Regions from separate parts of the Protaetiibacter sp. SSC-01 genome, predicted to be linked through region 2. Evidence: predicted binding sites of a transcription regulator. Region 2 holds the regulator's gene; the other holds the start of a gene.
The links. Region 2 encodes HspR, which represses chaperone genes until heat shock. Its sites were predicted from a motif close to AAGTTGAGTCNNNNNGACTCAACTT; they were not measured.
Positions count from the first base shown of each region.

Region 1: the regulator HspR is predicted to act here: its motif matches at 2,650-2,674, upstream of H4J02_RS02315 (Hsp20/alpha crystallin family protein).

Region 1 covers NZ_CP059987.1:493,018-499,566, reverse strand. Annotated here, with positions in the region: gene H4J02_RS02330 (hypothetical protein) at 1-81, shown strand, start outside; gene H4J02_RS02325 (FAD:protein FMN transferase) at 88-948, shown strand; gene H4J02_RS02320 (ferredoxin--NADP reductase) at 945-2,459, shown strand; gene H4J02_RS02315 (Hsp20/alpha crystallin family protein) at 2,693-3,130, shown strand; gene H4J02_RS02310 (YdeI family protein) at 3,242-3,814, shown strand; gene H4J02_RS02305 (malate dehydrogenase) at 3,874-4,854, opposite strand; gene H4J02_RS02300 (NADP-dependent isocitrate dehydrogenase) at 4,946-6,109, opposite strand; gene H4J02_RS02295 (GNAT family N-acetyltransferase) at 6,270-6,549, shown strand, end outside.
Region 2 covers NZ_CP059987.1:2,887,895-2,894,443, reverse strand. Annotated here, with positions in the region: gene dnaK (molecular chaperone DnaK) at 1-637, shown strand, start outside; gene H4J02_RS13525 (nucleotide exchange factor GrpE) at 643-1,275, shown strand; gene H4J02_RS13520 (DnaJ C-terminal domain-containing protein) at 1,295-2,257, shown strand; gene H4J02_RS13515 (heat shock protein transcriptional repressor HspR) at 2,257-2,673, shown strand; gene H4J02_RS13510 (hypothetical protein) at 2,836-6,549, shown strand, end outside.

The sequences.
Region 1 (6,549 bases), 560 kb from region 2:
TCGCGGGTCGCCGGGTCGTCGCTCACGAGCGGCGGCTTCAACAAGGCCGTCGTGGCCATCAAGGCCGACGCGCGCGCGTAGGCCCGGGTGATCGCCGACCCGCTGCCGCACGCGTGGCGCTTCGACGCCCTCGGCACCCCGTGGCGGATCGACACCGAGGAGCCGCTGGCGGATGACGTGCGCGCCGCCGCCCGGGAGCGCGTGGAGCGCTTCGACCGCGACTGGTCGCGCTACCGCGACGACTCGCTCGTGACGCGCATCGCCCGGCAGCCGGGTCGCTACCAGCTGCCCGACGACGCCGGCCCGCTCCTCGCCCTCTACGCCGAGCTGCACGCCGCGACGGGCGGCCGGGTCTCGCCCCTTGTGGGCGGCGCGCTCGCCGCCGCGGGCTTCGGGCCGCGCCTCGCGGGGGTTCCGGATGCCGTGCCCCGCTTCGAAGACGCGCTCGCGTGGGACGGCACCCACCTCGACACCGTCGCCCCCGTGCTCCTCGACGTCGGCGCCGCCGGCAAGGGCTACCTCGTCGACCTCGTGAGCGCGCTGCTCGCCGAGGCGGGCGTCGCGCGATCGGTCGTCGACGGCTCGGGCGACCTGCGCATCCGCGACGTGCCCATGCGGGTCGCGCTCGAGCATCCGGGTGACCCGACGAAGGCCGTGGGCGTCGCCGAGCTGCACGACGGCGCACTCTCCGCGAGCGCCGGCAACCGCCGCCGCCTCGCCGACGGCACGCACCACGTGCTCGACGCGGTCACCGGGCTGCCCGCGCGCGACGTGCTCGCGACGTGGGCCGTGGCATCCGACGACCTCACGGCCGACGGTGCCGCGACCGCGCTGTTCTTCGACGTCGACCCCGGCTGGCTCGAGCGCCGGGGCGTCGAATGGGTCAGGATGCTGTCCGACGGCACGCTCGAGACGAGCCGCGGCTTCCCCGGAGAGGTCTTCGCATGAACCGTGTGACCGCCTGGATCGACCGAGTGCTCGGCCGCATCACGATGTACCTGCTCGTCGTCGTCGTGCTCGCCGTCGTCGGGCTCGTGGCCCTCGTGCTCGCGCTCACCGACGCGATCTCGATCGACCCGCTCGCGATCCTCGCCTCGGCCGCCGTGCTGCTCGCCGCGTCCTGGATCGCGAATCAGGTGCTCGGGCTCGCCTTCCGCAGCCGACCGCTCGTCGAGTCGGGGGTCATCACGGCGCTCCTGCTGCTCTTCGTGCTCGAGCCGACGCTCGATCCCGCGGGGCTCCTTTTTCTCGCGCTCGCCGCCGCGATCGCCGCGCTCTCGAAGTACGTCATCGCGTGGCGCGGGCGGCACCTCGTGAACCCCGCGGCGTTCGCGGCCGTCGTCGTCGGCGTGACGGGGCTCGCGTTCTCGTCGTGGTGGGTCGCGACTCCCCCGCTGCTTCCCGTCGTCGCGCTCGGGGCGCTCCTCATCCTGTGGCGCACGCGCCGGCTCGGCATGGGGCTCGTCTACATCGCCGTCGCGGGCGGCGTGCTCCTCGTGCGCTTCCTGCTGTTCGGCAGCGACGTGCCGACGGCGCTCGCGTTCACCTTCCTCTCCTCCCCCGTCGTCTTCGCCGCGGGGTTCATGCTCAGCGAGCCGCTCACGATGCCGCCGCGCGCGTGGCAGCGCATCCTGTACGCCGTCGTCACGGGTCTGCTCACGAGCGTGCCGTTCACGATCGGGCCGTTCCGCAACACGACCGAGCTCGCGCTCGTCATCGGCGGTGTGCTCGCGTTCCTGCTCGGTCAGCGGCGCGGCGTGACGCTCGAGCTCGCGTCCAAGCGGCAGCTCACGCCGACCGCGTGGGAGTTCCGCTTCCGCCCCACGGCGCACGTGCGGTTCGCCCCCGGCCAGTACCTCGAGCTCACGATCCCGCACCACCGGCCCGACCTCGGCGGCATCCGTCGCGTGTTCTCGGTCGCGTCGGCGCCGGGCGACCCCGAGGTCGCGGTCGGGGTGCGCGTGCGGGAGCAGGCGTCGAGCTTCAAGCGCGCGCTCGTCGCGCTCGAGCCGGGGGCCCGCATCCGCGCGACGGGAGTGTGGGGCGACTTCACGCTGCCGCGCCACGCGGATGCGAAGCTCGCCTTCGTCGCGGCGGGCATCGGCGTGACGCCCTTCGTGTCGCACCTCGGCGCCCTCGCCGCGGCCGGGCGCGCGGGCGACGCCGAGCTGCTCTACGCGGTGCGGTCGGCATCCGACCTCGCCTACCGCGACGAGCTCGCCGCCACCGGATGCCGCGTCGCCGTGCTGTCGCCCGACGACCCCGGCGAGCTGCCCGCCGGCTGGACGTGGCTCGGCGCGGGCGCGCTCGACGCCGACACCGTGCTGCGGGCGATCCCGGATGCGGCCGAGCGCCACGTGTACCTCTCGGGTGCGCCCGCGGACGTGGCGCGGCTGCGTCGCGCCCTCCGCGCCGCGGGTGCGCGCCGCATCCGCACCGACGTGTTCCTCGGCTACTGAGTCGCTCTCCCGCTGGTTGAGTGCCGCGCGCCGCGCCTCAGGCGCGACGCACGGCGTATCGAAACCGGACGGACGTCTGACGTCGGTGGGGTTTCGATACGCGCCGCTTCTCGGCGCTACTCAACCAGCGGGAGGGCACCCCGCACCCTCTTGGCACTCTCCCCCCGAGAGTGCTAAAACAGATACAGAGAAGTTGAGTCACCACGACTCACATCCGTATCCAGGAGGTACCGATGACCATGTTCTTCGACCCGTTCCGCGAGCTCGACCGCGTCGCCGGCCAGCTCCTCGACAACCGCCAGGGTCCGCGGTTCATGCCGATGGACCTCTACCGCGACGGCGACCACTACGTGCTCAACGCCGACCTCCCGGGCATCGACCCGGGCAGCGTCGACATCGACGTGGACGGCCAGGTGCTCACGATCCGCGCCGAGCGCACCGCGCGCAGCGCTGAGGGCGTCACGTGGATCGCACGCGAGCGCTCGAGCGGCACGTTCCTGCGCCAGCTCAACCTCGGCCAGGGCGTCGACACCGCGGGCATCTCGGCGAGCTACGAGAACGGCGTGCTGAGCATCGTGATCCCCGTGAGCGAGGCCGCGAAGCCCCGCAAGATCGCGGTGCAGGCCGCCGGCTCGCCCGCGCAGGTGGAGGCCGCGGCCGTCGAATCCTGACGCCATAGTTCCCGTTCCGCGTGTTCGCACCCGTTCCTTCGGGAACAATCACGCGGAACGGGAACAATCGGGCCCCGGACGCACGTCGTCCGGGGCCCGTATCGTGTCGGCATGTCGTCGTTCGCCGAGAAGCCGATCCTGCCGTTCACCGACTGGCGCGAGTGGGAGGCGTTCCTCGAGAACGACCCGCCCGCCGACGGCGTGCGCGTGAAGATCGTGAAGGCGAAGTCGACGCTTCCCGGTATCACGCGGCAGGAGGCTCTCGACGTCGCCCTCTGCTTCGGCTGGATCGACGGACAGGCGGGCGCGTTCGACGAGAACTTCAGCCTGCAGGCCTACACGCCGCGTCGCCCGCGCAGCCCGTGGTCGCAGATCAACCGCGAGCACGTCGAGCGCCTGATCGCGGAGGGGCGGATGCGGCCCACCGGTCAGGCGGAGATCGACCGCGCGAAGGCAGACGGTCGCTGGGATGCCGCCTACCGCCAGAAGGACGCGCCCGTGCCACCCGAGCTGCAGGTGCTGCTCGATGCGAGCCCCACGGCATCCGCGAACTTCGCCGCCCTCAACGCGCAGAACCGCTGGGCGTTCATCTTCCGCATCCAGCAGGCCGTGAAGCCCGAGACGCGCGAGCGTCGCGCCCGCCAGTTCCTCGAGATGCTCGAGCGCGGCGAGAAGCTCTACTGATTGTTCCCGTTCCGCGTGTTCGCACCCGTTCCTTCGGGAACAAACACGCGGAACGGGAACTAAGAGGGGAGGAGGCCGAGGGCGCGCACGGCGTCGCGCTCGGCCGCGAGCTCCGCGGCGGAGGCCGCGAGCGCCTCGCGCACCGCATCCGACTGCTCGAGGTCGTCGACGACGCGCCACTCGCCGCCGTCGCTCGTGGCGGGCACCGAGCTCACGAGCCCCGCGGGCACACCGTACTCGCCACGGCTCGGCAGGGCGACCGAGACCCAGTCGCCGTCGGCCGTGCCGAGCACCCAATCGCGCACGTGGTCGATGGCGGCGGATGCGGCGCTCGCCGCCGACGAGGATCCGCGCGCCGCGATGATCGCGGCCCCGCGCCCCGCGACGGTCGGCGCGAACTCGTCGGCGACCCAGGCCGGGTCGAAGCCGACGGGCTCGCCGTCGAGCAGCACGTGCGTGGGATCGGGCACCTGCGTCGAGGAGTGGTTGCCCCAGATGGTCATGCGCGTGAGGCGCCCCACCCCGACGCCGAGCTTCGCGGCGAGCTGCGCGAGCCCGCGGTTGTGGTCGAGGCGCGTCATGGCGGTGAAACGCTCCCCGGGCACGTCGGGCGCGTGCGCGGCGGCGATGAGGGCGTTCGTGTTGGCGGGGTTGCCCACGGCGAGCACCCGGATGTCGTCGGCGGCGTGGTCGTTGATCGCACGTCCCTGCGGGCCGAAGATGCCCGCATTGGCGGCGAGCAGGTCGCCGCGCTCCATGCCCGCCGCACGAGGGCGGGCACCCACGAGCAGCGCGATGTCAGCGCCGTCGAAGGCGGCATCCGCGTCGTCGAAGACGTCGACCGACTCGAGCAGCGGGAACGCGGCATCCGAGAGTTCCATCGCCGTGCCCTCGGCCGCGGCGAGCGCCTGCGGGATCTCGAGCAGGCGCAGGCGCACGGGGCGGTCGCCGAGCATGTCACCCGCCGCGATGCGGAACAGCAGGGCGTAGCCGATCTGCCCGGCGGCGCCCGTGACGGTGACGGCCGTGGGTGCGGTCATGCCCCCACGCTACGCGCGAGGGGGCACGACCGACCGGGTCTTCCGTCCCGTCAGGGGCGACGCCGCAGCAGCCGGTGGCCGACGGGCTGCGTCAGCCCAGGCGCGCCTTGAGGTTCTCGTCGAGCGTCGCGAGGAACTCCTCGGTCGTCTGCCAGTCCTGGTCGGGGCCCACGAGGAGCGCGAGATCCTTCGTCATCTTGCCCGACTCGACGGTCTTGATGACGACGTCTTCGAGGGTCTCGGCGAAGTCGATGAGCGCCTGGTTGCCGTCGAGCTTGCCGCGGTGCATGAGGCCACGGGTCCACGCGAAGATCGAGGCGATCGGGTTGGTGGAGGTGGGCTTGCCCGCCTGGTGCTGACGGTAGTGGCGCGTGACGGTGCCGTGCGCCGCCTCGGCCTCGACGATCTTCCCGTCGGGCGTCGCGAGCACGGAGGTCATGAGGCCGAGCGAGCCGAAGCCCTGGGCCACGGTGTCGGACTGCACGTCGCCGTCGTAGTTCTTGCAGGCCCAGACGTAGCCGCCCTCCCACTTCATGGCCGAGGCGACCATGTCGTCGATGAGGCGGTGCTCGTAGGTGAGGCCCGCGGCGTCGAACTGCTCCTTGAACTCGGTGTCGAAGATCTCCTGGAAGATGTCCTTGAAGCGGCCGTCGTACGCCTTGAGGATCGTGTTCTTCGTCGAGAGGTACACGGGGTAGTTGCGGGCGAGACCGTAGTTGAGCGAGGCGCGCGCGAAGTCGCGGATCGACTCGTCGAGGTTGTACTGCACCTGCGCGATGCCGTTGCCGGGCGCCTGGAACACCTCGAACTTGAGCGGCTCGCTGCCGTCTTCCGGGGTGAACTCGACGGTCAGCGTGCCCTTGCCCTGGAACGTGAAGTCGGTGGCGCGGTACTGGTCGCCGAAGGCGTGGCGGCCGATGATGATCGGCTTGTTCCAGCCGGGCACGAGGCGCGGGATGTTGGAGATGATGATCGGCTCGCGGAAGATGACGCCGCCGAGGATGTTGCGGATGGTGCCGTTGGGCGACTTCCACATCTTCTTGAGGCCGAACTCCTCGACGCGCGCCTCGTCGGGCGTGATCGTGGCGCACTTGACACCCACACCGTGCTTCTGGATGGCGTGGGCCGCGTCGATCGTGACCTGGTCGTCGGTCGCGTCGCGGTTCTCGATGCCGAGGTCGTAGTACTCGAGCGTGACGTCGAGGTAGGGGTGGATGAGGCGGTCCTTGATGAACTGCCAGATGATGCGCGTCATCTCGTCGCCGTCGAGCTCGACGACCGTTCCCTCGACCTTGATCTTCTCGACCACGTGTTGTCCTTTCGCGTGCAAACCGCCGTCAAGCCTACCTCTCTTCTCAGATATCTCGACATCGAGATATCTGCCGCTCGACGCCCGGGCGGGTTAGCCTGTCTGAATGGCCGACCTGAGACTGGAAGAGCTGACGGCGCAGACCATCGTCGCGGCCCGCAACCTCGCCCTCAAGCCGGGGCAGGAGGCGTTCATCGCGCCGGAGACCTACGTGCACGTCGAGCAGGACCTCGACCCCGCAGGCTCGTGGCCCCGCGTCGTCATGGACGGCGATCAGCTCGTCGGCTACGTCATGGGCACCTTCGACCCCGACGCCCCCGAGGACTTCCTCAAGGCCGCGCTGTGGCGCATCCACGTCGAGGCGGATGCGCAGGGTTCGGGCGTCG
Region 2 (6,549 bases):
CGCCGACGACAACCAGCCGTCGGTCGCCATCCAGGTATTCCAGGGCGAGCGCGAGTTCACGCGCGACAACAAGGCGCTCGGCACCTTCGAGCTCACGGGCATCGCCCCCGCCCCGCGCGGCGTGCCGCAGATCGAGGTCACCTTCGACATCGACGCGAACGGCATCGTGCACGTCTCGGCGAAGGACAAGGGCACCGGCAAGGAGCAGTCGATGACGATCACGGGCGGCTCGTCGCTGCCCAAGGACGACATCGAGCGCATGGTGCGCGAGGCCGAGGAGCACGCCGCGGAAGACAAGGCGCGTCGCGAGGCGGCCGAGGTGCGCAACAACGCCGAGCAGCTCGTCTACTCGCTCGAGAAGCTCATCTCCGAGAACGAGGACAAGATCGCCGAGCCCGTCAAGGACGAGGTGAAGGGCGACATCGAGGCCCTCAAGACCGCGCTCCAGGGCGAGGACGAGGCCGCCATCAAGTCGGCCTTCGACAAGCTCAACGAGTCGCAGACGAAGCTCGGCGAGGCGATCTACCAGGCCAGCTCCGAGGCGGCGGAGGGCCCGAGCCCGACGAGCGGCTCGACCTCCTCCGACGAGGATGTGGTCGACGCCGAGATCGTCGACGACGAGGACGAGAAGAAGTAAGACGCATGGCTGACAAGGACCGCGACGACACCGGCCGCGACAAGGCGGGCCGCGACGACACCGGCCGCGAAGAGGAGCCGAAGGTCCAGGACAAGCGGAAGATCGACCCGGAGACCGGCGAGCCGCGGGTGGAGACCCCCGCGGCCGACCGGGCACCGGAGGACGGCGACGGCCTGAGCGACGAGGACCTCGCGCTCCTGGCCGACGCGGAGAAGGACCTCGTGGCCGAGTACCGCGAGATCGCCGCCCGCGCGCAGGCCGACCTCAAGAACTTCCGCACCCGCGTCGAGCGCGACCGCGCGGCGAACCGCGAGGCCGTCATCGCCGAGGTGATCCGCTCGCTCCTCCCCGTCATCGACGACCTCGACCGCGCGGATGCGCACGGCGACCTCGTCGAGGGCGCGCCCCTCACGCTCGTCTCGCAGAAGCTGCGGGCCGGGTTCGAGAAGTACGGGCTGCGCCGCGTCGGCGAGGTCGGCGAGACCTTCGACCCCAACATCCACGAGGCGGTCGTGCACCTGCCCGACCCGGATGCCGAGGGCGAGACGGTCAAGGACGTGATCGAGGTGGGCTACGCGCTCGGCGACCGGCTCATCCGGGCCGCCAAGGTCGCCGTGAGCGCGCCGCCCGCCAGCTAGAGAACCCGAGAGGAGTCCGATGGCCAGCCAGGACTGGTTCGACAAGGACTTCTACGCCACGCTCGGCGTTTCGAAGGACGTCTCCGACGCCGAGCTCAAGAAGGTCTACCGCAAGCTCGCGCGGCAGTATCACCCGGACTCGAATCCGGGTGATACCGCCGCCGAGGCGCGGTTCAAGGAGATCAGCGAGGCGTACGCTGTGCTCTCCGATCCGCAGGAGCGTGCGGAGTACGACCAGATCCGCGCGATGGGCGGCGGTGCGCGCTTCACGTCGGGCGGTCAGGGGTTCGAGGATGTCTTCGGCGGCATGTTCGGGGGCGGTGGACGCCCGACGTATTCCGCCGGAGGATTCGAGGATCTCCTCGGCGGGATGTTCGGGTCGGGCCGCTTCGGCAACTCGACGGGCGGCTACCGCGGCTTCGGCGGACCGACTCCCGGCGCCGACATCACGGCGACGACGACACTCGACTTCCTGACCGCGATCCAGGGCGACACGGTCACCCTGCAGCTGCCCGGCGGCAAGGCCACGAAGGTCAAGATCCCCGCGGGCGTGCGCGACGGCCAGAGGATCAAGCTGCGCGGCAAGGGGCAGCCGAGCCCCGACGGCGGTGAGCCGGGCGACCTCGTGCTGACCGTCGCGGTGCGGCCGCATCCGGTGTTCGAGCGCGACGGCGCGAACCTGCGCGTCGATGTGCCCGTGACCTTCACGGAGGCCGCCCTCGGCGCGACGATCGAGGTGCCGACGCTCGACGGCGACCCCGTGCGGCTGCGCGTCGCGCCCGGCACGCCGAGCGGCCGCGTGCTGCGCGTGAAGGGTCGCGGGGTGACCGCCGGGGGCTCGACGGGCGACCTGCTCGCGACCGTGCACGTCGTCGTGCCGAGCCACCTCTCGGGCGACGCGAAGAAGAAGCTCGAGGCGTTCGCGGCGGCGCTCCCCGACGAGAACCCGCGCGAGGAGCTGCTCGAGAAGGCCCGCGGCTGATGGACGAGTCGACGCCCCTCTTCGCGATCGCGGTCGCGGCGGAGCTCGCGGGCATGCACCCGCAGACGCTGCGCCAGTACGACCGGATGGGGCTCGTGATCCCGCAGCGCACGGCCGGCAAGTCGCGGCGCTACTCGATGCGCGACGTCGTGCAGCTGCGCGAGATCGCGAGGCTCTCCGCGGAGGGGCTCAACCTCGAGGGAATACGTCGCATCCTCGAGCTCGAGAACCAGGTGACCGCGCTCACGACGCGCGTGCGCGAGCTCGAGGCGGCGCTCGCCGACGAGCTGCTCATGCGCACGGGTCGCCGTGTCTTCGCGGCGGGCACCGAGGGCGAGGTCGTGTCGCTCCGGGCGGGCGAGCGGCTCAAGCGGAACCAGGTCGTGCTCTGGCGACCGCTCGGCCCCGGCCGCTGACGCGCGGGGAGCTCGCCGCGGCACCCGGGAGGGGCCCCGGGGCGGGCTCCGGAAATCGGGACTAGTGCTGAGAGTCCGTCAGGGTTAGCATGAGCCGCAATCGCGTGCGCGTGTGCCTCCCGATCCCCCGCTTGGTGCCCCCGATCCGCGCGCGAAACCACCATGAGCGCTGCGGCCATGCACCACCATGCGTCCCCCCGACGCGCCTTCGGTGCGCTCGCCGCGGCCCTTGCCGCCATCCTCGCGATCGCGACGCTCACAGGTGCTCCCGCTCCGGCCGCGGCCGCCGAGCCTGTCGAGCCCGCGCCCGTCGCGGCGCCCCTCGGGCCGTTCCCGTCGCGCGTCCCCGTGCTCCTCGCGCCGGCCGCTCCGCAGCAGCCCGCCGCCGAGGCGCCGCCCGTCGTCGAGCCGGAGCCGCAGGCGCCCACGCGCCGCGTCGTCATCGTCACGGTGCCGGCCGAGCCCGACCTCAACCCGGGCGGCACGTCGAACTGCGTGCTCAAGGTCACGGGCGGCGACGGCACGGGCGACGGCACGGGCACCTCGTCGTCGAGCTCGACGAGCCGCACGCTCGTGTGCGGCCCCGGCACGGTCGGGCCGACGACCGTCGGGTCGACGACGGGCAACGGGAACACGAACGGCAACAACCCGACCCCGACCCCGACCCCGACCCCGACCCCGACCCCGACCCCGACCCCGACCCCGACGCCCACGCCCACGCCGACCCCTGAGCCGACTCCCGACCCCACGCCCGACCCGACCCCCGAGCCCGGCTCGGGCGACGGCACCGAGACGGGTGACGAGGGCGCGGACTACTCGCTGCTCTCGTTCGGCCGCGTCGTCGCGTTCGGCGAGGAGCCCGAGCCGGTCGTCGAGTCGCTGCCCGTTGAGGAGCCGGCCGCCGAGGAGCCCGCCGCAGTCCAGGAGCCCTCCGCGGAGGAGCCGCCCGCCGGCCCCGAGGCCGCCCCGCTCGGCTTCAGCACCTTCGCCGCCGACGACGAGGAGCCCGCGGCTCCCGCGCCCGTCACGGCGAGCGGCACGACGGTGAGCGTCGCGATCGACGGCGCCGAACTCGTGACGGTCGTCGACGGCACCGAGACCCGCACCCCGCTCGCCCAGGTCGCGAGCCTCACGCTCTCCGGCTCCGCCATCACGATCGGCGCGGGCGTGCTCGCGGCGCTCGCGGGCGCCGGCATCCCGGTCACGATCACGGGCTCGGGCGCCGCGTCGCTCACCGTCACGGGCGACGGCGCCGCGTGGCTGCTCACGGCATCCGGCTCCGGCACGGTGACCATCGGCGGACACAGCGTCTCGTACACGGGCGTCACGAGCGTGGCGGTCGTCGGGGCGGATGCGACGCTCACTCGGCAGGGCTCGGCCGGCGCCGTCACGTGGACCGTCGACGGGACGGGCGGCGGCGACGTCGCCGGCATCGACTTCGCGGGCTTCACCCACCTCGTGGGTGCGGCGTCCGACGACGACACCTTCGTGGTGGATGTCGCGGCCGGCGGGTCGATCGCGACGGTCGACGGCGGCACGGGCGGGAACGACGCGCTCGAGCTGCGCGCTGCGGGCGGACGCATCGTGTCGGTTCCGAGCGGCTCCGACGAGGGCACCCTCGCCGCCGACGGCCTGACCGTCGCCTACGACAACCTCGAGCCCATCACCGTCTCGGGCACGCCCGCGCAGGTCGCCGTCACGACGACGACCGACGACGACGTGCTCGAGGTGAGCCAGGACGCGACGACGCTCGAGATCACGGTGCGCAGCACGACCGGCTCGATGGAGACGGTCACGCTCGTCGTGCCGACCGAGCTGCTCGAGATCCTCGCCACCGCGAAGAACGTCACGATCGTCATCGTCGGCGACCTGAGCCTCGCGGGCGTCACGCTCCGCGTCGTCGCGGCGCACATCACGGTCGGGGCATCCGTCATCGACACGACGGGCGCTGGCGCCGCGGGCGACATCGAGCTCGCGGCGGGCACGGCCGACGACGCCGAGGCGAGCGTCGAGCTCACGGGCTCGACCCTCCGCGGCGGCAACGTCACGGTGAGCGCGACGGCGACCGCGGCCCCCGCGACCGACGAGCTCGTCACGACGACCGCCCAGGCGGGCGTCGTGCTCACCGACGCCACGATCGAGGCGGAGGGCGACGCGACGATCGCCGCCGCCGTTGCCGCGACCGTCACCGCGACCGACGCCCCCGCCTCCGGCGGCACCGACGACACGGATGCCGCGCTCGCCTCCGCCACGGTCACGACCTCGGCGACGGCGCTCCTCACCGGCACGACCGCGGTCACCGCGACGGGCGCCCTCACGGTGCGCGCACACAACACGACGAACGTCACCGTCACCGCGGACGCCTCGGCGGCCGACGCGGGCGGCGCGATCGCGACCGCCGACATCACGGCGTCGTCGTCGGCGCGCATCACGTCGTCGGGCGCGATCGAGGCGACATCGCTCACGGTCGACGCCGACACGACGGTCGAGGCGCAGGTCACGGCGACGGCGAGCGCGGGGGGCGCGACGCAGAACGACGCCGACCCGAACGCGACGACGGGCGGCGCGGCCGAGACACCCGGCGGCGGGGTCATCACCGTCGCGGGCGCCATCGCGAACCTCGCGCTCGAGCAGCGGGCCACCGCCGTCGTCGAGCCGGGTGCCGACGCCGAGTTCACGACGCCGGCCGGCGTCACCGTGACGGCCGCCTCGCGCGGCGACTCGACGGCCTCGGCCGACGGCGCTCCGGTCGTCGCCGGCTCGAACGGCGTCGGCGTCGCGATCGCCGTCAACCGCAGCGACGTCGCGACCGAGGCGCGCGTGACCGGCGGGCGCTTCACGGCATCCGGGCTCACTGTCGGCGCGACGACCGCGCCGACCGTCTCGGGCGAGGCCAACGACTACGCCGCCACCGCCGTCTCCGGCGCCTCGAGCGGCTCGGGTGCCGCGACCGCCGCGGTCGCCGTCGCCGGTGCCGTCGCACTCTCCCTCGCGACGCTCTCCACCGTCGCGGCGATCGCGGGCGCGGTCGAGCTGCTCGCGCCCGCCGCGGTCGCGATCGGCGCCGCGGCCACCACGAAGGTGCGCGCGGCGGCATCGCCCAAGGCGCCCGTCGCCGGGGAGACCGCCGGCATCGGCGCGAGCGTCGCCCTCAGCGACGTCGACGGCCGCACGACCGCGGAGCTCGCCGACGGCGCGAGCCTCACCGGCGCTGACGACCTCGCGATCACCGCGACAGCGACCATGACATCCGAGACGACCGCCGCGGGCGGAGCTTCGGGCTCGGGCGTGAGCGTCGCGGGGGCGACCGCGATCGGCGTCTCGACCCTCGTGACCCTCGCCCGCATCGGAACGGGCGCCCCGCTCACCGCGACGGGTGACGTGCGCGTCGTCGCCGAGCAGCGCGCCCCCGTCACGACGACCGCGAAGGGCGCCGCCGAGTCGGGGGATGCCGCGGTCGGCCTCGCCCTCGCGCTCGCCTTCGTCGACCACACGGTGCGCGCCACGGTGCAGCGCGACGTGACCGCGCTCGGCTCGATCCTCATCCGCGTGCTGGGTGCGAGCGCCGCGACGACGACCGCCGAGGCCTCCGCGGGCGGAGCCCCCGGCGACAGCGGCGCCCCCGGCCAGCCGACCGCCGAGTCGTCGCTCGAGGACGCGCGCGACTACGCCGGCGACAAGGGCTCGGGTGGCGGCTCGCTTCCGACCACGCCGACGCCGAGCACGCCCGCGGGCACCGTCTCGGTCGCCGCCGCGATCGCCGTGACCCTCCTCACCTCGGTCGCCGACGCGAGCGTCGACGGCGTGCACCTCGCAGCGCCGACCGTCACGCTCGAGGCCCGTCACCACGACCTCGCCGAGGCGACGGCCACCGGC